Regions from separate parts of the Peribacillus sp. NPDC046944 genome, predicted to be linked through region 1. Evidence: riboswitches for the same ligand, from Rfam matches in the RefSeq annotation. Region 1 holds a riboswitch; each other region holds the start of a gene.

Region 1 (8,107 bases):
AAATGGAAAGGGACAGGGAGATATCAACTGGATCAATGGGGCATTGGAGTATGCAATCAATTGGAAAGGGCCGCAGGGTGAAAAGGTCTCCGTCATTTCACTTTCATTGGGAGGGCCCCCGGATGATAAGGAACATCAGCTCATACAAAAAGCGATACAGAATGATATTCTTGTCGTTTGTGCAGCTGGGAACGGTGGAGATGGCCGCCATGATACGGATGAGTTAGATTATCCAGGAGCTTATTCAGAAGTGGTGGAAGTGGGGGCGGTGGACTTAAGCCGGAACTTGGCAGATTTTTCGAATACGAATGACGAAATTGACTTAGTGGCACCGGGTGTCGATATTCTCTCCACATATCCAGGAAGCAAATATGCAAAGCTCAGTGGGACATCAATGGCTACACCACATGTGAGTGGAGCTGCAGCCCTCTTGAAAATCATCTCAGAAAAAGAATTCGGTCGTAAATTATCAGAGGCGGAACTATATGCCCAACTGGTAAAAAATACGGAAGATTTGGGGATAAGCAAGAAGGCACAAGGAAATGGAATGTTGAATTTATCGATGGTCACGCATAGTGCACAGAATGAAATGAGAAGAACCATTGAGGCAAGCAAGACCATGGTTGTAGAATAATAAGTAAAAGATGCCCCAAGTGATTTTGGGGCATCTTCTTAAATGATTACTTCTTATTTTTACGTGCGGCTATCGTAAGGGCAATAATCGAGATGATCAAAGATAAAAGGCCAAGTATGATGATCAGTGTTTGATCGTTATTCCCATCTTTGTCTGTGGACTCCTTCGATTTGTCTACAGAATCGGAATGAGAGTGATCACCTTCTTCGGCATGTTCATGGACTGATGAATCTTCATTGCTCTTGGAAGCTGCCGTAATTTCTGTTATGGAGTGTGGTAGGTCAGAACCTTCCTCTCCACTCCATTCGACAATCTCCCCATCGGCATAGTATTGAAATGCATCCCAAGCGATATCGGCCTCATCCTTTGGATTTTGGGCAACGAACGTGAATTGTTGGAACTGGCCTGCAGCAATGCCATCACCAGTCGCTTCCCAGGTTACTGTTTTCACATGTCCTTTTTTATCCTTTTCCGTTGTCACTTTCCAATCTGGGACTGGTTGGTAACTTGAAAAGGTGATGCCTTCAGGAACCTTTAAGGCAACCTTTGTGGTAGAAGATTCTTTTTCAACCGGAACTTTCAGTGTATAGGTTTCCCAAGCTTCAGGTGCTGAAGAGCTTGGGTTGACCGTAACATGGGCATTTGCAGATCCAGCAAAGAGGAATAGAGATGCCAATGCAGCGATAATAAGCTTTGTACCATTTTTCATGTTTATTTCTTCCCTTCTCATTATGAGTTTCCTACTACTATTACAAAATCCGCATCAATAGAGTGGAGTTCCTTCGTTAAACCATGAATCTTCACTTTCCATTTTCCTGACATGGTTATAAGCGACTTGGTTTTGAATATACCCTTTGCTTCTTCCTGAAGGTGCAATTTTACTTCCCCTGTGTCTTCATCTAAAGGCTCCATGACCACTGTAAGCTGTTCGATATCTGTATAAGGGATGCCCTCATTATTTATTAATTCCACTTGAATGAGGTTCTCACCGATTTCATTGGGGGTCACCGATAAAGTTACTTGATCATTATTTTCAGTCATTTCCGTTTTCTCTACAGGACCTGGAGAAGACTTGGCTGTCTGAACATTTGTTAAAAGAGCAGCAATAAGGAGAATGATGATTCCCAGGCTGAATTCTATTCCAGTACTGAGGCCCAGCTTCTTCGTTTTTCTTTTCCCACGGAGTAAATGAAATGCCCCAAACCCTAACATGATGGACATAAGTCCGATTTTCCCGAGTAATAATTGTCCGTATGTCGTATTTAGCAATGAATGAAGAGTTGGGACATGTTGAAAACTACTGTAAAGTCCGCTGACGATCAGGACAATCACAAAGAGAACGGCCCATGAGGAAAACTTCTGTATGATTGACCAATAAAACGTTTTTTTATCAACATCAGTCAGCTTCGGATTATAGGACTTTGGAAGAATTATCAGTATAGCCAATAAACCGCCTAGCCATAATGCCATGGACATTACATGGAGAAAATCCATAGATACAGCCAGGTATTGATGAGTTGTATCCATGGTATGTCCGATAAAGGCCTTGCAAACCATCAAGGCAGATATAAGGATAAAGGATGTTAGGAGAGAAACCTTGTTGAAGTAATTTCTCCATATAGCCAAAATTGCCACAAGTAAGGCAATTAGCAACACTATTTCTATCATCCAAATATTTCTGAATTGGGTGGACTGTAATACTTCTTTTAGGTAGATGCCATTGAAAGCATGCCACCAACCTACATCAGCGTCAATCGTAACTTTTAAAGGTAGACTCAATAGAATGGAAATCGCCAGTCCGGTATAAGATAGCCAGATATAGCGTCGGGCCCTATTGCTGATTTGATCAGGAGTAGGGCGTTTCACCAATGATAAATAAAAAAAGAGTGCACCAGTAAGAGCGGCAAAACAAAGATATTGAAGGCTTTGCAGGACTATTTGTGTTGTACTTGGAAAGCCTGCATGTTCTTCGCCGATCAGTTGATCGGATGGGATGTTGGATTCCCCATATTGAAAGGGAATTGTACCTTTGATGGGGTGACCATCACTAGAAACCACTCTCCATTTAATGATATAAACCCCTTCATCGAAAGAGCTTGACCATGTAGCTTCAAGAGTATTCCCTGAAACTTGGATATCTTGAAGTGGGATCTCCTTCCCCTCTTTGCTGTACATGGCAAGTGAGTGAAAGGAAGATTGTATAGTTTCACTGAATTGAATGCTGATCTTTTCAGGTATAGTATCCAAGCTCTCATTTGGGCTAGGATTCGAGCTCAAAATGGATGCATGGCCAAAGGCCGTTACCGGTAAGATAAACAAGGCAAGTAGACTGACGAACAGCCATATGTAATTCTTCATTTTGTTGTGCCAGCAACCTTTCTTAGTACTTCTATGAACTAGTATAAAATGAAAATGTGAAATAACAGTGAAAAAATGAAGAGAATCTCTCTACATTTTCTTGATCTATAAGCTAATTATTCTATTTCCTATTATGCATCATTAAGAAATAATTAAGCTTACCATGGTACTCTGACCTTACCATATTACAGGAAATGTAGGGGGGAGTACGTTGAAAAAGATAAAAAAGGCGAGAAGGTGATTTTGGCCGGTTCAATCGTGTGTATGGGGACGTTTACTTATATCCCGAACACAACAAAATAGGACAAGTAAACAAGTACTTATCCTATTTATATATCGGCAATTCAATTTTAACTTCGGTACCATGGTTTAGTTTGCTACTAAAGTGTACTTTTCCTTGGTGCGCTTCGATAATTCGGCAACTTACGGTCAGTCCAAGCCCAGTCCCTTTTTCTTTAGATGAAAAAAAGGGCTCCCCGAGATGTTTCATGCGATCTTTCTCGATTCCACAGCCATTATCCTTGATTGTAACGGAAATGGAATGGTTAATATGCTCAATTTCTATCGAAATATGGGATGCTGTTGCTTCCAGAGCATTTTTGACCATGTTGATGAATACTTGTTTCAGCTGGTTTGCTTCGCATAAAATAAGCGGTATATCGTTTTTTACCTCGATAGAAATTTGAGCGGAAGAAGAATCGGCTTCTACAAGAAGCAAGGCTCTGACTTCATCGATCAATTCTACGATCTGATTTTGACTGAACATGATTTCCTGAGGCTTTGCTAGGACAAGCAATTCGCTAACGATTAAGTTGATTCGGTCTAATTCGCTAAGCATGATGGTGTAATATTGATCATGGGGTTGGTCGTTTTTTTTCAGGAGTTGAACGAACCCTTTTAAGGACGTTAAAGGGTTGCGCACTTCATGAGCAACACTTGCTGCAAGTTCACCGATGATCGAAAGTTTCTCGGATTTTCGTAAGCGTCTTTCTGTTTCACGAATTTGTGTTACGTCTTTTGCATACGTAATGATACCGGCTAATTCTTTGCCCACTAACATGGGAACAAAAGTACAAGAAAGTAAAATGGAATTCCCGTATTTGGTAACAAGCGCTATATCTTTTCCTTTTTTAATCCCCTTCTGATTTTCCACGACATATTGACAGGATGATTGGATGAGCTCTTTAGCTTCTGCGGAAAAATCCAAATCAATAAAAGGGTCCCCTTGAACTTCACCTTTACGGAATCCAGTGACGGTTTCAAATCTTGGATTGACGTTTGTGATGGTTCCTTTCAAATCAAGCATTAACATGGGGGAAGGGTTGTGATCAAACAAAGACTTATAACGCTGTTCACTAGCAAGCAATTGACTTTCCGCGGCAATTCTTTCTGAAATATCCCTACCTATGACTACTAACCCTTTTCGTGAACCATCTTCATGAAATAATGGGACTTTGATGGTATCGAAGGTCTTAAAATGACCGTTTGGCAGTGGAATATTCTCCTCACAACGCGTAATCTTCTTCATTGCCCATGTTTCTTGATCGGAATCTTCACAGTAAATCAATGAATCTCTGTAGAATTGGGAGTACTCGGCAAGCTCGCTATCTTTTTTTCCTTTATAGTCCACATTCTCCAATTGGAATAACTGAAGTCCAAACGTATTCGATTCTAGCCATCTACCTTCTCCATCCTTAAAATTCACAAAGTCTACCATTGAGTTAATAAGGGTACTTCGAAGTTGTTCTTCTTCTTTTAGTTGTTTGAACTCTTCTCTTTTAGATAAGTAGAGAAATAAAATCAAACCGATTAATAGGACAAAGATGAACCCTTCTGCTCGCTGGAGTTGAAGGAACGCCTCTTTAGTATTCAAGGAATTCATTAAATAGTAATTGAAAACAAGTAATGTGGTCATTCCAGAAAGAATGTAGATTACTAATATGATACGTCTCGGCATATGGGTCTCCCTGAATTCTCCGACATTTCAAAGCTGAAATACATACACATTTTAACAAACTATTGGCTGAAAATATACGATTCCACACAAAAAAACAGGCAGCAAGGTTACCTGTTTTTCTTAAAGAGTGATAGGTTCTTTTTTTTCTTGAAGCGCTTGTAGATAAGGAAAAAGGTTAAGAGCAGGAAACCGAGTACAATCAATGTATATTGATTCATCTCTACGGAAAGAAGTCCATATGGAATTAAAGAGAGAAAGAAGAAGTAGATGAGATTGCCTAATGCTGTTGCCATTAAGAAATCTTTGAAGGTGACGGAACTAACTCCAGCTGCAAGGTTTATTAAACTTGTCGGTATGAAAGGGAAAATTCTACCGGTAAAGACATACATAAACCCATGATCCTTGACGGAATCCTGCCAGTCGGTACCCATCTTTCTTAAAATCAATGACTGGAACCAGTGCCTGGCAGCATAGAAAATGGTTCCTGACGCGACCACGCTTGTTAACCAACTCCATAGATACCCGAATGCAAAGCCAAAGATCGTTACATTAATTGTTAAAAGTAAAATCAGGGGGATGACAGTAAAGGAGTTCTGAATGATCATCAAAACGAACGTCACTACAAAGGTAAGAAGGAGATTTTCTGTCAATATGGCTATCACGGATTCCAAGTCGCTATTCCAAATCATCGTGAATAATTCTGAATTTAGCCCGATGAATGTTACTACAATCAGAAGGACGAGTAACATCAGTATTTTTTTCTGCAAAAAGTCACCACCATTTATCAATTTTTTTGAGTATGGTTGAAAAAAAGAGCCGCTGCATGTAGCAGACAGCTCTTTGGATATAGAATGTTCTTTTACTTTATGCACAGTGAGTTCAAAGCAACTTTCCAAATTGAATTCTTTTATTCATCATATAAATGATGGGTGCCCCGATCAGTAGGACGAGGAATTCCCCGGCTGCTGTTGTTGCCCAACTTATTAAGAATGGCAATCCTAAGACTAGATTCAATTCTATGGCTATTAGGAACATCGTAACCGTGAATATGATGATGGTCATGGCCATTCGACCCTTAATGCCCGTTATGAAACGGGAAGAAAAGATGACAAGCAATAAGGCTATCAGAGATTGCCCGACCCCAAAAATCAAGTCATATGCCCCTAACTGTGAAAAGAAAAGGTTCGATATGAACACACCGACGACTATGCCGGATATATATTTCTTATTAAATACAATAAGATGATTCAACATTTCGGGAATGCGGAATTGAAGCACCCCAAACATAATCGGCTGAAGCACGAATGAGACAGCGATATAGATGGCAGCCAATAGACCATTTATCGCGAGCGTACGAATATTCATATTTTTCTCTCCCTAGTTTTTTATCGTGGGATGGTTACGAACCACGTTAGGCTTTTGCCCGAAGTTTAATAGTATCGTATTTTGGCCTCTTTCGTCAATTTCAAGATTTTATGCGAAATATTGAATATTTAGAATAAAGGAAAGAGATTTTGCTTTACTATAGTGAAGAATGGTACGATTCATAAAAAGAGTTAAAGGAAAGGGATGAAAGTAAATGTCAATCGAGAGTGTTAGGGCCCACTTTAAACAATGGAACAGGGAACATGATGTGATGGAATTCAAAACATCTAGTGCCACAGTAAACCAAGCTGCGGAGACAATCGGGGTTATACCCGCGCGCATTGCCAAAACGTTGTCATTTAGGGGAGAAGGAGACCAAGCAATTTTGGTCGTGGCCGCTGGAGATGCGAAAGTCGATAATAAGAAATTCCGGAAAATGTTTGGGTTCAAGGCAAGGATGTTATCTCCAGAAGAAGTTCTTGAACAGACCGGACATGCAATCGGGGGTGTCTGCCCATTTGGATTGGCAAATGAACTGGATGTTTACTTGGATGTTTCGATGAAACGGTTTGAGACAGTTTTCCCGGCTTGCGGGAGCGCGAACTCAGCCATTGAACTTTCACTCGGGGATTTATTTCAATTCTCAAAAGCAAAGGACTGGGTAGATGTTTGCAAGGACTGGGAACAAGAAGTGAATGAAGATATGCAGAAACATATCATTTGAATGAAGGAATAAAGTCCACTTCATGTGGACTTATTTCTGATAGTGGGGAGTTATTAGGTTCTAATGAATTAGGATAGAATGCTAATGATGGAGGGTCATGGATGTCCAATGTAGAGTACAAAAACAACAATAGTAGTTATCACAGTCTTAAAAATCTATATGAGGAAAATATCACGGTCAGAAGCATAGCCCAAGAGTTTGAGTTTTGTGGAAAAGATGAATCGGCCATTGATATCAAAAATGTAATGGAGGAAAAACACTTTGATACATTGGCCGTGAAAGACCAGGGGGAAATCGTTGGTTATATCGATAGACATGAACTTGGCGAAGGGAACATTTCGGATTATATGAAGCTCTTTTCCCCAAGGGAACTTGTATCGGATTCAACGCCCTTGATCCAATTGTTAGGCATTTTTAAGAAGAAAACGAGGGTATTCGTGTTAGAGAATAATTCAATCAAAAAGTTAATCACGCATGCCGACCTCCAAAAACCACCAATCAGGATGCTGATTTTTGGCTATATCACTTTATTGGAAATGAGACTTAGTGATATTATCATGCATCGATTCGGGGGTGAAAGCTGGTATCCGATGATTAGTGAGGATCGTCTACATAAGGCAAGTGAATTATATGAAAGGAGAATGGAGAAAAATGAGGAGATTAATTTAATTGAATGTCTACAAATTAGCGATAAATTCGACATTATTCATAAAGATAAAGAGTTGAGAACATTTTTTCAAATCCCATCCAAAAGTAAGGGGAAGAAAGATGCCAATGCCATCAGGAAGTTACGGGATAAGATTTCGCATGCTAATGAACTTGGGATGGATATGTCTTGGATTGAAATCATAGAAGTGGTCGAAATCTGTGGCCGCTTGCTGGAAATATCTGAGTTCTATCATTATGAATGGTAAACAGATAGAAGGATTGGAGAAAAAGGGAGAGTGCTGGTTGCTCCATTTTCAATATCCCGGAAAACCTTGAGGAAGTCGTTAGGAGAACCTGTTAGTATGCGGTTCTTTTTTTGTTGCGGAAAAAAGCTGCCTGAATGGAAGGCAGCTTTTCTCGG
Region 2 (8,107 bases), on a different contig from region 1:
TCAGCGAGATTTAACATTTCAAGGACGGTTATCCCTGAAAAGGGAGGGGGAGCGGTCCAAACATCATATCCGGCGAATTTGCCTTGGACTGGCTCTCGTTCTTTTACTTCATAATGCTTTAAGTCCATTAAGTCTACATCTGTTCTTTTTTTGATATTCCGTGCGATGTTCCCTTTATAAAACCCATCGGGCCCTTTTCGCTGAATCAGTTTCAATGTGTCAGCAAGATCTTCTTGTTTCAAAACCTTTCCTGGTTCAATCGAATCGTCATCAGGATAAAACAAGAGAGTTTTCTCTGAATAAATTCTTGCTTTGGCTGCCTTTAGGCGGGAGGCCAACATTTTATCGACTTCAAATCCTTCTTCAGCCAGGTCGATGGCCGGCTGAAGAAGGTCTTCCATCGGAATGGTTCCGTATTTATCATGGACAGCTTGCATCCCGGCTACAAAGCCAGGGACACCGGTATTATGTTTTAACTTTGAACGTTCAGGAGCCGTTTCACGATAATCAATAAAATTAGGTTTCTCAGATTCGGATACAATCAGCATTCCGCCGCCGCCGCCAATTCCAGATCCAAAGGGTTCAGTTACACCCAATGCATAAGAAACGGCAATCGACGCATCGGCCGCTGTTCCACCGTTATCTAATATATTCATCCCCACTTCTACGGCGATAGGGTTGGAAGAGCTAACTCCATATGATTTATCATTTAAAGATTCATTGGTATCATGCGTGTCAGAAAGAGGGTCAGTTTTTGAACATCCTGCTATAAAAATGAGCAAACAAAGGGAAAGGAGTACTTTCCGTGTGAAAGGATAAAACACTGATTGATCGCCTCTTTTCGGTGTGATCTTCTAAGATGTGTGTCTTCTAGCATACCTGCTAGTAGACTCTTATTCACGTATTATCTAGTTGTATGATGGTGCTTCATGTTTCTATTCTTCAGTAGTTGTCTCTTCTTGGGTTACTTTCTTTTCTTTAGCAGCTTTCTTTTCTTGGGCTGCTTTTTCCTCTTGTTCACGCTGTTCTTTATGGTCTATTACACGTGTATGATCCAATTTAATCTCTATCTTATTATCTTTTTTAGACCATTGCACGTTGTCACTTGTTTCTTTCGTCAACCAACGGAAAACTCGCGATACATCGCTAGAAGATGTAGCGGGTCTTGGTGTAGCTTCCTTGATTTGCAAGGGAACCACATCAACGGTTGCTTGTCCGTCATCAGTTAAATGGTATTGTACCATCGCAGAATCTTTTGTACGTGTCCAGCCTTGGTCGAATACAAAGTTTCCTAAGCTGTAAAAGATAAGTCCATCTTTATACACATCGAATGATTGGACGACATGGGGGTGATGGCCAATGATGATATCTGCACCAGCATCGATCACCGCTTTCGCTAATTCTGTTTGACGACCTGTCGCAGAAGTAGCATATTCTTGGCCCCAGTGCATATTGACGACAACTAAGTCTGCGTTTCCTTTTTTCGCATCCTTGGCGTCACCGATCATTTCAAATAATAAGTCAGGATTGGAATTCAATAACCCAGCTTGAGTATTTTTGGCTACCGCATTTTTACCATATACATCGGTAAAGCCAAGAGTAGCGATACGTACGCCTTTAACATCTTGGTAATTGATGTTTTCTTTCGCTTCTGTAATATTCCGACCTACACCAACATAATCCATTTTGGCATTCTCGAATTCATCGATTGTGTCGAGCAATCCTTGTTCTTCAAAGTCCATCATATGGTTATTCGCAAGAGTCATGACAGAAAATCCAGCATTTTTAACAGCTTCCACGCCATCTGCATACGAATTTAGACGAATGGCTGTATCAGCTTCTTCATATTTCGATACATCTTTTGCTAGAGCAGGATGTTCATAGTTTCCACTTACATAATCCGAAGCGTTAAAATAGGGCTTCATGTAACGGAAGAGGTAATCAAAACCATGGCTGTCTGTCACTTCCTCGACATAACGGCCCATCATGATATCTCCGACCATTGACATTGTAAGGGTATCGTTTGGTTTGGATGCAACAACTTCCACGTCTTTCGTGCGTCCCAACCAAGATGTTACGACTAAGACGATGATCAATATCGGTAGAACGATTGCAGTGTATTTGAGATTCTTTTTCTTCGTCCGCTTTGTAAAGATAAGTGTTTTTTCTTTTGCGTTTAAAGTACGTTTCATTTTATCCACCTCAGAATAGGTAATACACGTTCATTAGACCGAAAGTTACTCCGGATAATAAAAGCGTGCTGCCGAGTGTTAATGGCATTCCTTGTCTTTGAATGGCATTAGCGATCAAGCCAGGGACGATTATACCAATACCACGGAATTCATAGATTTCAAAAGGCATGACGGGGTAGACGAAATCCAATACGAGTTTTAGACAAATCCCCGTTATCATCATTGCGGCAAACTTTCTTCTTCCATATAAGATTACCCATCTTGAAAGACCGTGAGCGACAATGAAATAAGTTAAGATACTTACTATAATAATTACCAGCATGACTTGCCATTGATCAAAAACTAATGCCAAATAACCTGGCACGATAAGTCCGGCGGGCACAACACCCGTTTTTTCTGAAAAAATAAGGCTCAGTGTTACCCCTAGTACTAGGGCTACGTATAAATCCGATCCAAACATTAAGGTTCCTCCTACTTAACTCGCTTTTTGCTTCGTTTTAGTTTTCATGATTGCGTCAATTAAGGGTTCTGCTGCTCCGTGAATGTTACCGACCCCATAAACGATTCGGTTTTTCATGACTGGGCGCAGTTTGGCAACGATTTCTTCCGTTGACCATTCTTCTAAATCCCAATACTCTACTGTATCCAATTTTCCTTGCTCAAATGCTTTCGTTATTGGTGAAGTAGTTTCACCGATGGCAATGACGATTTCGGACTTTATGTAAGGCAATACATCTCTTGCAAATTGCTCTGTACGGTCCACACGGTCAGGACGGCAGTTCATGATTACGATAGGGGCTTCCGTGCTGTATCCGAAGGTACTTACCCTGTCCCAAATATTCAATGTAGATGACGCATCATTGGCGGCAAATCCATTAACGAAGAAAGTCGGTTGCCTAGCATCTCCAAATTTAGTGATACGCATGGCCCCTGGATCTGGATGTGCATTTAACATGCCACGGAATGCCGTTTTCTCATCGATACCCAATGCTTCTGCAACAGCCAAGGCAAGGGAGGCGTTATCAGGGAATACCATATAGTCGAATTCACGTAGAAATTCTTCTGAGATCCTTGAGTTATCGGCTACGATTACCTTCGTATTACGTTGTTTGGCAATTTCTTTGTAATATTCTAAATGTTCGCCCTCGATGGTTATTAAATGCCCATTGTAGGGTATGGTTGCAGTGAATGCTTCTGCAACTTGATCCAATGTTGGTCCCATGACATCCATGTGATCTTCAAGAACATTTACGATAACCCCAATATTTGCCTGAATCATTTTATTTTGGAAGATTAGTTGATAGTCAGGCTGCACGGCCATGCACTCACAAACTAATGCTTCAGTTCCTAAGTCAGCTACTTCTTTAACTACGCGACGTTGTTCCCCGATATTCGGTCCTTCTGGACGACGTATGATCGGTTTTTCTTTGTCCGTAAACCAATAAATCATTCTTGCGGAAGTTCCGGTTGTTTTTCCTATTGTCTTGTACTCCGCTTCCTTGATCACACCTGTAATCAGACGTGTTACAGTGGATTTCCCTCGGATCCCATTTACGTTGACACGTACGGGAATGGAGTCGAGACGCTTTTGATGGCGTTTTTGTTCGACTATGCCATAGCCAAGCAAAAATAATGCACAAATAAATATCGGTGCCATTTTTTAACCTCTCTTTTTTTATATATTTGATTTACTGAATACACACTACATGATTTTAAACTTATTAAGCAAGGGTCGTTTTTCTATAGCAAGATAGCTTATTTTGATAATTTCCAAATTAAACTATAAATGAGTGTAATAGTAACTAATGACTATAATATTCATGTAAGGACAAATACTCTATGGATTCCCCATTTCATGATGATTCTATTATGAGATGGAGAATAAAAAATAATTTTTATAGGATAATGAATTCTTTTTATAAGGATAAAAACCCAATTCCTAGTATCTACTGTAGGAGTTTAATGTAGACGATCCTTCCTGTTTTATAATTGTTTATACCTATTTGTGCATTTATTTTCTAATCTACTAGTTTGTTTTTTCTTTATTCCTGTATTTTGATTCTAATGACTCATTTAGTGCTACTTTTTTGGATTTGGATAAAGATGAGTAAAATCACCCCCCATATTTTTTGGGTTTTTTTAATATGAAATACCCGAGGGGCTATGAGGTGACATCAATAAATTGTCAAAATCCTTCCCTTAAAAGTTTTGGAAACGAGGGTTTTTAAAAAAAAGACTAGTTTCTTCTATTAATATAGTGTTAATAGTAGAACTAAAAAAAACCCAGAATAAATTCTGAGTTTTTGGAGTATTTTTACATTCATTTATAATAAGGGATTAAATGAAATGTTATTTATAGATGAGAGTATTTTTTGTAAATTGATAGTCTCGAATCAATTTTAAGATGATGCTATCTTTAGCTAGATTTTATTCTATTTAAAAGCTCAGGATGTGAGTCCTTTTTACCGCCATCTATAACATAAAGCATAGGGGCTAATCTTCTGTTTCCTTTATCGGCAGAATTCATCTTCAAGTAATTTTCGTATTCGTTGCGAAAGAATTCGTCTTGGGCTTTCCCTTCGTTTAACTTTGCTATGAATTTGAAAAATCGTTTCATATGAATTCCTCCTTGTTTGGTTAAAAAGTATTAGGTTAATAGTAACATACTTTAGGTGGAAATTAACCACTTATTATAAAATAGGAAATAAAAAATAGTAAAGGTGATTATATAGACTTAGTTCTCTGGATTTGGAATACGATATTGATGTAAGACCATCTCGTCTGTTTAGAGAGTCTCCTGTTGATCGGGTTTCAAATGAGAGTAATTAAGAGTTGGTTCAAATGCTTTTTAAAAGTGTGCTGACACTTCTAGAGAGGAAGTAGTAATTCTACTATTTACTGATGTAAATATTACTGGAGTAATATTAATTATACATTGAATATTCAGAAAATAATAGTGTAAGTTGAATTATTTCTCTCTGTATAAGATTCATGGTGAATTTTTTATTATAGTTTGTTTTGTGTTGTTATTAGTTTATTCCCCGTATTCACTATATTGAAACAATTTTAATGAAGAGGATATATTTGTTATTAACTTCATAGGAATAGCTAAATGCAAGGAAAAGCTTCCCACAAGGTAGGTGTGGGAAGCGGCTTTCATCATAATTGAAATCTTTTAACCTGATCTGTTAACTGTTCAGCCGATGATGCAAGTTCACTGGCGTGATTGGTGATTTCATCCATTGAAGAGCTGGATTGCTGTGCTGAGGCGGATACTTGTTCAATGCCTGCTGCTGACTCTTCGGAAACGGCTGCAATGTCTTCGACAGCCTGGTTGATTTTTATGCTATTGGTAGAGATATAGTGTAAGTCATTGGTTATGTGTTGTAATTTTGTGCTCATGGCTCCCACTGAATGATTGATGGTTTCAAAGGTTTGGCCGGTAATGGTAATTTGTTGGGTGCCTTCATCTACTTGTGTATATCCATCTTCCAAGGAGTGAACGACGGTTTTTGAACCTGTTTGAATGGCTGTAACAATTCCAGTAATGTCACCCACAGAATCTGTAACTTGTTCCGCGAGTTTCCGAACTTCTTCGGCGACGACGGCAAATCCTTTTCCATGTTCGCCGGCGCGTGCCGCCTCGATGGCTGCGTTTAAAGCGAGTAAGTTGGTTTGATTGGAAATGTCCTGTATGACCTGAACGAGCTTTGAAATTTCCTGGGATTGTGAATCAAGGCCTTTTACCTCATCGACTGCCTGTTTCACAATCCTATCAATCGTTTGCATTTGCTGCACGGATTTGTTCATCAAGACTGTCCCTTCCTTAGTTAGGGATAGAATCTCTGTGGAGGTTTGGGAAATTTCTTCTCCTTCACTGTGTGCCTTTTGGATCTTTCCTGAGAATTCTTCCACCATACGGACGATTTCCGTTGCTTGGTTGGCTTGTGACTCAGAGCCTTCTGACAGCTCGTACATAGTGGTTGCAATTTGACTGCTTCCTTGTTGCACTTCATTTGCCGATTGGGTCAGCTCTTCGCTTTTGCTTGTAACGGATTCGGATACATTCAGCATGTTTTCGATGATATCGCGAAGGTTTCTCTGCATCTCGTTTGTAGAAAACGTCAATTCCCCGAGTTCATCGTTTGATGTCTGCTTAAGTGGTTCATGGTTCAGTTCACCTTTTTCCACTAGCTTCATCCTGTCTCGGATCCTTAGGATCGGTTTGGTAATGAGGTTGGCTGTCACAAGGGCAAGGCCAATTCCTGCTATGACTGTAATGATGGATAAAATGATACTCGTCGTTTTAACGGATTTTCCACTGCTGATGACGGTCTCTCCGGAAGCGACGATCAGTTTTTCGCGCTCGGAAGCGAGCTCTTTGAAGCCATCCATTATTTCCGTGCTTATGGGCGCTACTTCATTTAGCAATATTTCTTTCGCCTGTTTTTCATCTCCTTGCTCATACTGGGTAAAGACGCGTTCTTCAATCATGGTTCTCCAATCAATGCTTGTTTCAATGATTTCTTTCGTTCTCTCAGAGTCGGATAAGGCTAATAGCTCTTCTTGTAGGTGTTTGCTTTCTTCGGTATAAGCTAGGAAATCCTCTTTATATTGTTCATCTCCAAATAGGATATACCCTCTAACAAATGCCATTCTTTGCGAAAGGTTATAGAGTAATTGTTCATCTTTAATAAGAAGAGGCAATTCATGGTCGATGATATCTCTAGAATGTTTAAGAGACTTATTGCTGCTGTAAATACTATAGGCTCCTAATATGATGCATAAAGATATGACTAGCATAAATGCTAACAATACCTTTGTTTTAATCTTTTTCAAGTGTACGGCCCCTTTTTCGGTAGATTAGTTTACCTTCTGTTTATCGGAAATGGGGACCGATATTTAAAGAGGAAAGGAGAAATTGAGCTGAAAAGACAGGGAATCTCTTTGTTTTTATGGAATATATTGATATGATTCCATATATTGCGTTATGATTATAGAGAAAAGATTATAAGCCGCTTTAGGCGGAAGAGGTTCTAGCTACCCTCTCAAAAAAACTAAGGAAAAGCAGCACTCTATTCTTAGGGTGCTGCTTTTTTCCGTAAAAAAGGAGTTTTTCATAATGTTGAAGAAAGAAAAGGCAGTAGTGGTGTTTAGTGGGGGACAAGACAGTACGACGTGTTTATTCTGGGCCATGAAGCATTTTTCGGAAGTGGAGGCAGTGACGTTTGATTATAATCAGCGTCATAGCTTGGAAATTGATTGTGCGCGGAATATTGCAAAGGAACTGGACATCCCGCATCATGTTCTGGATATGTCGTTGTTGAACCAGTTGGCGCCGAATGCGTTGACGAGAAGTGACATTGCTGTGGCGGATGGGGAAGAAGGGGAGTTACCGTCTACATTCGTACCGGGAAGGAATTTACTGTTCTTGTCATTCGCAGGAGTGCTTGCAAGCCAAATTGGGGCGAAGCATATTGTAACCGGTGTTTGTGAGACGGACTTTAGCGGATATCCAGACTGCCGGGATGTGTTCATTAAATCGTTGAATGTCACTTTGAATCTCTCGATGGATCAGTCTTTTGTTATAGATACGCCGCTTATGTGGCTGAATAAAGAAGAAACATGGGAAATGGCGGATCAACTGGGTGCCTTTGATTTCGTTCGTGAAAAGACGCTGACTTGTTATAACGGAATCATAGCCGATGGCTGTGGGGAGTGTCCGGCATGCAAGCTTCGAAAAAGGGGTCTGGATGACTATGTGATTAGACGGCAGGTGAACCTATAATGTATGGGTTCAAGATTGTCGATAAGCTTCAAAAAATAGAACAGGACATTCATCGTAATCAATTGAACTATCATCAAAGACGGGTGCTCGTGAGCAAGGAATTCACGTTTGATGCAGCTCATCATCT
Region 3 (8,107 bases), on a different contig from region 1:
TTCCCGTATTCGTCTTCCCGCTTATTCGTAAGTGGAGAGGTGAATTGGTGAATTAAATAGCCATGTGCACCATGCAACTCAATGACGTCGAATTCAGCTTGTACCGCTCTTCTGACAGATAGACGGAACTTCTCGACCATTCCCTTCACTTCTTCCGTTTCCAAGGCTCTCGGCGTTTTATACGTTTCATCAAAGGCAATCGCCGATGGGGCAACAGGTGTCTCTGCATCTTCGGCTTTGCGTCCTGCATGGGCGATTTGGATGCCGATTTTTGCTCCATATTGATGCACTTCATCGACAATCTTAGTGAAAGCCCCAACTTGATCGTCAGACCATAGACCAAGGTCGCGATTGGAAATCCGGCCATCCGGTTCCACATCGGTCATTTCCACGATAATCAAACCTGTGCCGCCAATCGCTCTGCTTACATAATGATGTTGGTGCCAGCTTGTCGGTACGCCATCTTCAGCCATGACTGAATACTGACACATAGGTGGCATGACGACTCTATTTTTAAGATCGAGATTTTTTATAGAATAAGGGGAAAATAAATCTTTCATAGTATCTAACTCCTTCTCAAAGTATTATAATGCATGCACATGCATTTATATCATGCACAAAAAGTAGTGTCAACTAATTCAAATCGACCGATGCTCAAATCGGCTATTGTCATTGATCCATCCTATTGGTACATTTAATTTAACGAATGGTACATGTAAAATAGGTAAACAGAGGGAGGCAAAAAGATATGTCCCATGAACAATCCCTTATAAATACTTGGTTATCCTTTACACATATACATGCCGAGCTCTCCAATGACCTTGATAGAGCCTTGCAGGAAAAGCACCAAATGCCCTTGAATGAGTTTTACGTTTTATTGTACTTATCTCAGGCACCTGAAAAAAAATTGAGGCTTTTGGAATTACAGCGGCTTGTCGGGTTAAGCCAAAGTGCCATGTCCAGGCTTTCCGTCAGGATGGAAAACAAAAGTTGCGGGGTAATAAAACGGCTCGGATATGAAGATGACCGACGTGGCGTATGTGCCCTCATCACGGATAAGGGTGAGCAGCGCCTTCGCGAAATGTTGGAAACGGTTAACGAAACGCTTAACACATCATTATCCAACAGTGACATGGGTACAGCCCTTGCTTTTTTCATGAATGGTCAATCATCGAGTAAGGACGATTGAATGAAAAAAAGAGATAGACTGCAAGCTCGTCTATCTCTGCCTTTCCTTAAAAATCGAAGTTGTCAGGATCTGGTCCGACTCGATGATTCTGATTCATTTCATTCATTCGCGCCATATCTTCTTCCGTTAGTTCAAAATCAAATACCGAGGAGTTCTCCACGATTCGATGCTCTTTTGTCGACTTTGGAATCGTCACGATCCCATTTTGTAAATCCCAACGTAAGATGACCTGGGCCACGGATTTTCCATACTTGGATGCAATCTGTTGAAGGTCCTTATTATCTAATAATTCACCTTGCATTAATGGAGACCAAGCTTCCAATTGAATGCCTTCTTGTCGGCAAAATTCCAGCAATTCCCTTTGAGTTAGACGTGGATGACATTCAACTTGATTGACCATTGGCTTCACTTCTGCTTCATTCAATAAATCCTTCAGATGGTGGATTTGGAAATTACTTACCCCGATCGCTTTTACCTTTCCTTCTTTATAAAGAGTCTCCATTGCTCTCCAAGCTTCTTTATATTTCCCTTCGACTGGCCAATGAATCAAGTAAAGATCAAGATAATCCAAACCTAGCTTCTTTAAGCTAGTCTCGTAAGCAGCGAGTGTCGATTCATAGCCAAGTTCGGAATTCCAAACTTTTGACGTTACAAACAAATCCTCCCTTGCAATGCCCGCTACCTCTAGCCCTTCGCGGATTCCTTGCCCTACTCCCTCTTCATTCGCATAAATGGCTGCAGTATCAATGCTACGATACCCGTGTTTAATGGCTACTTTGACTGCATTCACCAACTCTGGACCTTCCTCCACTTTAAATACGCCTAAACCGAACCAAGGCATTTCGACGCCATTATGTAATGTTGTTGTTGCTTGTAAACTATTGACCATAATCAGAAACCTCCAATTTTTATTATCCACTATAAGAAATGTCTACTGCTTTTGAGGCATCATCCACCTCACCATCCATTATGATATATTTTAGTAGTAAAATACAGTAATGTACTTTAAAGGATAAGGCGTATGGTGATTTTCAGCACCGGGTATGTTGAGCGAGAAACTGAAAATTGACAAAGGAAGGAACCCTTATGTCCCGTGTAGAAAACTATATACAGCGGGGGAACATTAGGAAATGATTAATAGGAGGAAAACATGAAAGTACTATTTGAGTTAATCCGGATTCTTTTATTATTCGGTATTGTCGGGGCATTGTGTTCCGTTCTGTTAGAGAATGTGTATCAGAGTTTCGGAATAGATTATAATCAGTATAGCTACTTCGGTTCTGTGGCCATACTTATATTATTGTTTGTTTTATATAGAAACAAGTTGCAATTCAGTGGGTGGTACAAAGGAAAAAAAGAAAAGCTGCCAAAAAGGGTTACCCAGGTCCTTTTCTTATTCTCCATCGTATTGTTATCTTTACCTCCCCTATTACAGTTTATGAGCTAATCATTGGGAACGTAATTATATGTGAGTTGGGGTGAACGATGTGCGGAGTGTGATTAATCTATTGATTCTCTTTCTTCTTCTCGGCGGATTTTGGTATGGGTATGGAAAAGACATTCAGGAGTCGGGATTAAAGGCGGGAATCGGATCTTTCACGACGGATGTTCGCTCCCTCTTAACCAAACCTGAAGTATCAAATGCCATTGAAAAACTGAATACCGGAGTCAACCAGTTGATCGGCAAATTGAAGGATACAGTCGATCAAGCAAGAGATGAGGAACAAACCGAAACGAAAAGGGTGGATAAACCTGACTTGAAGGCCCCTGCTGAATCCTCCTTTTCGGTCCGTAATATCGAGCTTGGCGACACAAAGGAATCCGTCGAAAAGCAGGCAGGTGAGGCCAAACGCCATTCCCTGAACGAATATGGAGTAGAGTGGTTTGCCTATCATGAAAATTATCAAAATTTCTTCATGGTGGCCTACGACAGCAAGAATAGAGTCGTCGGTCTCTATACAAACCAGGATTTGATTTCATCCAAGCAAGGAATCAAACGAAATACACCCAAGGAAACCGTGACGGAAAAATTGGGTAAACCAATAACAAAACTGCTTAAAGGAAATGTATATTACCAGATTCAAAGCAATGGCGAATATGATACGTTCAAAATGGATAACAGCTTCGTCACGATTTTTTATGATAAACATGAGGATAATACAGTCACATCGATCCAAATCATCAGTGCAGGTCTTGAACAGCAAAAAAGCACCTATTTTGCCCCCTCCAGCCCGGAGCTTAAAAAGGGCTTTGAATATCAACTATTCGACTTGACCAATGCCTCAAGGGTCAATCATGATCTTTCCGTCCTGTCATGGGATAAGCAGGTGAAAGTGACGGCCCAAGATCACAGTAAAGACATGGCCGTCAACCAATACTTTAACCATACTAATCTTGATGGGGAATCTCCCTTCGATCGGATGGAAAGTGACAAAATCACTTTCCGCATGGCCGGAGAGAACCTTGCCGCTGGTCAGAACAGCAGTATCTTCGCCCACGAAGGCTTAATGAATTCCATCGGTCACAGGGAAAATAAATTACAAAAAGACTTTTCTTCACTGGGAGTGGGCGTCGCCTTTGAGGAAGATGAAAAACCGTATTACACAGAAAACTATTTAAAAAGATAAGCCACTTTACATGCCGTAATCAGGAAAAGCCTGATCGGCTTTTTTATTTTCTTTAATATTCTGTTAATTTAGCATTTTAACTTGACTCCTACTTTATCACTGTAAGATAATACAAAAGAGTAATAACATGGAAAAAAGACAGGATAACAGCCGCATCACTACATAGGAAAATGAGTAATGACACTCACGAATAAAGGCCCCATTTACGAAAAGCCTAATGAATATAAGGGAGCCCTGACAAAAAACATCCGGAAAGTCAAATAGAAGAAATTGAAAAGTACGGAACAGCACTAAAACCCAAGAAGTCATTTTACTCTCTAACTTGCGCTGCTCTGGGTGAATAAAAAATACAAGAGGTAGATTGGGAGGGTGATCATGGAATCCAGGAACAGATTGAAACAGGAGCAACTCGATAAAATATGGCTGGCACTTATAATGGAAGCCAAAAGAATTGGCCTAACGATAGAACAGGTCAAAAAATTCATCGAGAAGAACTCAAGTGACGAGCCTGCACAAAAAATACGTTAAAAAGGGGCTGTCTAATAAGTCCTTACTCCAGTGAACTTCGCAAAAATAAAGAGGCAGAAATGTTGTTAAATCAACGTTTCTGCTTTTTACATATTCAATTTCGGTGTAATTACCCCTTTTGGGACAGCCCTTTTTTTTTCATTTTTACATCTAAACCAGTCAAACGCTCATACTAATTCTTAGATAACAAAAAACAAGGACGTGAGCTTAGATGGATTTTTTCTACAGCCAAGACACACTTACTACAATTCAGTGGATTTTGAGAGCCATCATATCATTCCTTTTTTTACTCTTTGCAGTTAAATTGATGGGGCGCCGGGCCATTTCTCAGTTAAGGTTGATTGACTTTTTAATGGCACTGATCATTGGAAATATTCTTGCCCACCCATTATCTGATGAACAGTTAGGCTTAAAGGGACCGATGATCACGTCAGTCGTACTAGTTATTTTATATATAATCAGTGTATTTGTGAGTCTTCATTGGGGCAGACTCCGAAATTTTTTTGAAAGTCCTCCTTTGCCTCTTATAGAAAACGGACAAGTCATCCACAAAAACTTAGTCAAAGCGCGAATTTCTATCGATATCATTTTATCCGAATTAAGAAAGGCAAAAATTGAAGAGATTCAAAAAGTTGCTTTGGCATTTTGGGAACCGGATGGGACTATTTCGTTCTTCTTACTTCCCCAATACCAATCAGTGACCCCTGGTGATATAAAGTTGACCACAAAGCCATTTTCTTTTCCTATAACCATTATTAAGGAGGGAAAGATTGATTTTCACGAATTAAACCGAGTGGGTATAGATGAAGGATGGCTGAAAAGGAAAGTAACCATGTACAATGCGGACATAACCGATATCTTATTGGCAACTATCGATACTAACGGGAACGTGAAAGTGTTCTTATACAGCTGAATTTCATCAGACAGAAGATTTACATTTAGAAAAAGGCCGCCCAATTTAACCGGCAGCCTTCCCACTTTACCAAATCAAGTTATTTAAAAACCGATGAACATCTTCATAAACTTGCTCCCGCTCTTTCCCCAATGTGATGATATGCCCTGATTGCTCATACCATATCAATTGCCTATGTTGCGTACCGACATCATTGAAGATCATGGGTGCACTTTCCGTATAGTCGGAATCATCCAACCGGCCCTGTTGAACAAGAGTCGGTGCTGTAATCAAATCTAAATTTTCGCTTGTATCTTCTATGATATGCAAAACGTCTTTCAACGAGTGCATAGGCTCTTTTTCTAACCGTTTAATTTCTGCATCGATTTGGTCTGGGTCTTTGCCTTCGAATTTTTTGTAGGCCTTGGCATAACTGATCATACGATTATGTAATCGACTCACGTCTCTCCCTTTCATCGGGGCACACATGGAAACGACACCTTTCACAGGGAATTCCGTTCCCACTTTTAAAGAGAAGACCCCACCGAGGGAAATCCCGACCACGGCGATATCCTCGTACCCTTCTTCTTTAAGGAAACGGTACCCATCCACTACGTTTTTCCACCATTCCTTTGGACCTGTATGGATGAGCTCCTCAGCTGGCAATCCATGACCTTTATATAGAGGTGCGTGGCAGGTATAGCCGCGGTCATTGAGATAACGACCCAACTTCTTCATATCTGCTGTGCTTCCAGTAAATCCGTGAAGTAAGAGAACTGCTCTCTCTCCACCTTTGTATGTGAATGACTCAGGTGCAATGACTTTCATACTATCTGCTCCTTTTCCTCAAGTTGTATATATTGAAATTTCTGATAAAATCATTAACTATTTAAAGTAACCCTCTTTACCCCGATTATAGTACCTATGCCTTACTTAGGACAAGTGATGCGGTCCGAAGGACATTTTACTATGACTGGTTTTATTTAGCAATCTAAATTTTCCTTTTTTAGTTTAGCAATGATGTACCTTATATTTCGAGGTACATCATGTTAATAAAAAGGTACGTAATCATACCGTACCTTTTCCCTTCTTATTATCGATAACCTTGTTTGACTACGCAGGATAGGAATCTAATTTTCTATAAGAAAAACCCGTTTAACAACGGGTTTTGTTTACTCGCATTCTCTCGATTCTAGCTTATCAAGGTTATGCTTTCTGTAGTTGGCACAAGAAAGCTTCAAGCATTCTCCTTGGACTTGCGGACCATATTTCTCGCGAAAAGCCTCCAAGCAATAGCACTTATCTTCTTCTTTAGTATCATCCATCAAGCGCATTCCCTCCATTATTGATCCGCTTATCAAGCCTTACATGGATTTTCCCCAATAAAATGGCCCCTATTGACTGAATGACCGTTTTGACAATGATTTGACCAACAATCGCGGCTGGTACAGAGGACCACGGCAAGATGTTCGCCCCCAGTGGACTAAGCCCAATCACCACAAATATTGCGGAATCGAAAAAGCCTCCAACTACCCCTGAGTAAAATACCCTCCAACTTAATGGTAGCTTCAATCGAGTATATATTTCCGTATCTGCCGTTTCCGCCACCACGAATGAAAGGGCGGAAGCAAATACGATTAATAATGTATCCCCTAACAAGAATGATACACTTGCTGATAAAATTAATGCCAGAATAATGCACAGATAAGTCCTTGCCCTGCCAAACTTATTTTGAACTAAATCACGGAAGATGAAGGTCCCTCCGATCAACAATGTCCCCATCGGGATGATGAACATACCTAATTGCAGTGGCATAAAAGCGGCTGTGACCACATTCGCGGTTACAATGGACAATAAATACAATAGAACTCTAAACATTCCTTACAATCTCCTTTTATAGGAAAAAACAGCACCCTAAGAAAGAGTGCTGTTCTCCTTAGTTTTTTTGAGAGGGTAGCTAGAACCTCTTCCGCCTCAAGCGGATTATCTTTTTTCCTTTTTCATCTTATCTTGGATACGGAAGTAAATCAAGGATAAAAGTACCCCCTCGCGTATCTAAAAGTAAAGAACATATAATAGAAGAGAAACGGCATTTAATAGAAAGTATGACCTCCCCATCCTTTTCCTTACACGCCCCGTTTATTTCCCCAGATATACGTGTGCAGCTGGGGGAGCACCTTCACATCATTCAGTTCGTCATCGGCAATCACCCGATTAATTAACTGTTCATATTTTCCCAACAGTTCACTGACCAGCTGCCGATCGTCCGTCGTCACGCTGTCATCATTGCCTACCTGCAGGTAATAAGGAATGCCTGGATAGCGGGCATGTACATTCTTCGCATATTGATAATCAGCTTCATCAAATACGACAATCTTCAAAGAGATTTGATTTTCATCCCTTCTATTGGAAAGCTTAGATAGGATATCATCAAGCACTTCAAAATCGGTCTTCATCCTTGAACTTGGCGGTTTTGGTGATATCGTCAGTTCATCAATATCGAGAAACCAATCCTGCCACCGGCTACCTTGTGTCTCCACGCCAATTCTGATGTTCTTCTCTTTTAAAAGGGTGATTAACTCAGCCATATTCTTCAAGAGGCCGGGATTGCCCCCGGATATCGTCACGAAGGAGAAACCCTTGCCTCCCTTGAGTTTTAGCTCCTCCCATATTTCTTCAGCTGTCATGTGGACGATATCTTCCTTTCCTGTCCCATCCCAAGTGAAGGCGGAATCACACCAAGCACATGAATAGTCGCACCCAGCTGTCCGGACGAACATCGTCTTTTGCCCGATGACCATGCCTTCCCCTTGAATGGTCGGCCCGAAGATTTCCATGACGGGCAGCTTACTCACAGTCCATCCACTCCCG

The links. A riboswitch is a leader RNA that binds a small molecule or an ion and turns the genes downstream of it on or off. The one in region 1 is predicted to bind preQ1.
Region 2: it holds a riboswitch for preQ1, as region 1 does, so the genes downstream of both, queC (7-cyano-7-deazaguanine synthase QueC) here and ACQKIC_RS04345 (QueT transporter family protein) in region 1, are expected to answer to the same signal.
Region 3: it holds a riboswitch for preQ1, as region 1 does, so the genes downstream of both, ACQKIC_RS00365 (VUT family protein) here and ACQKIC_RS04345 (QueT transporter family protein) in region 1, are expected to answer to the same signal.

The regions. Positions count from the first base shown of each region.
Region 1 is NZ_JBNNML010000002.1:274,352-282,458, forward strand. It holds gene ACQKIC_RS04320 (S8 family peptidase) at 1-634, shown strand, start outside; gene ACQKIC_RS04325 (YcnI family protein) at 681-1,343, opposite strand; gene ACQKIC_RS04330 (copper resistance protein CopC) at 1,364-2,992, opposite strand; gene ACQKIC_RS04335 (ATP-binding protein) at 3,318-4,949, opposite strand; gene ACQKIC_RS04340 (TVP38/TMEM64 family protein) at 5,057-5,716, opposite strand; gene ACQKIC_RS04345 (QueT transporter family protein) at 5,829-6,314, opposite strand; PreQ1 riboswitch class I at 6,321-6,365, opposite strand; gene ACQKIC_RS04350 (YbaK/EbsC family protein) at 6,529-7,038, shown strand; gene ACQKIC_RS04355 (hypothetical protein) at 7,140-7,952, shown strand.
Region 2 is NZ_JBNNML010000001.1:71,407-79,513, reverse strand. It holds gene ACQKIC_RS00410 (gamma-glutamyltransferase family protein) at 1-824, opposite strand, end outside; gene ACQKIC_RS00405 (CapA family protein) at 936-2,192, opposite strand; gene pgsC (poly-gamma-glutamate biosynthesis protein PgsC) at 2,203-2,652, opposite strand; gene pgsB (poly-gamma-glutamate synthase PgsB) at 2,668-3,849, opposite strand; gene ACQKIC_RS00390 (hypothetical protein) at 4,609-4,809, opposite strand; gene ACQKIC_RS00385 (methyl-accepting chemotaxis protein) at 5,352-7,031, opposite strand; PreQ1 riboswitch class I at 7,217-7,259, shown strand; gene queC (7-cyano-7-deazaguanine synthase QueC) at 7,318-7,980, shown strand; gene queD (6-carboxytetrahydropterin synthase QueD) at 7,980-8,107, shown strand, end outside.
Region 3 is NZ_JBNNML010000001.1:62,981-71,087, forward strand. It holds gene ACQKIC_RS00320 (NADH:flavin oxidoreductase/NADH oxidase) at 1-560, opposite strand, end outside; gene ACQKIC_RS00325 (MarR family winged helix-turn-helix transcriptional regulator) at 749-1,189, shown strand; gene ACQKIC_RS00330 (aldo/keto reductase) at 1,236-2,078, opposite strand; gene ACQKIC_RS00335 (hypothetical protein) at 2,340-2,636, shown strand; gene ACQKIC_RS00340 (CAP domain-containing protein) at 2,677-3,816, shown strand; gene ACQKIC_RS00345 (anti-repressor SinI family protein) at 4,192-4,344, shown strand; gene ACQKIC_RS00350 (DUF421 domain-containing protein) at 4,556-5,257, shown strand; gene ACQKIC_RS00355 (alpha/beta hydrolase) at 5,324-6,064, opposite strand; gene ACQKIC_RS00360 (hypothetical protein) at 6,409-6,564, opposite strand; gene ACQKIC_RS00365 (VUT family protein) at 6,554-7,114, opposite strand; PreQ1 riboswitch class I at 7,167-7,209, opposite strand; gene queE (7-carboxy-7-deazaguanine synthase QueE) at 7,363-8,091, opposite strand; gene queD (6-carboxytetrahydropterin synthase QueD) at 8,084-8,107, opposite strand, start outside.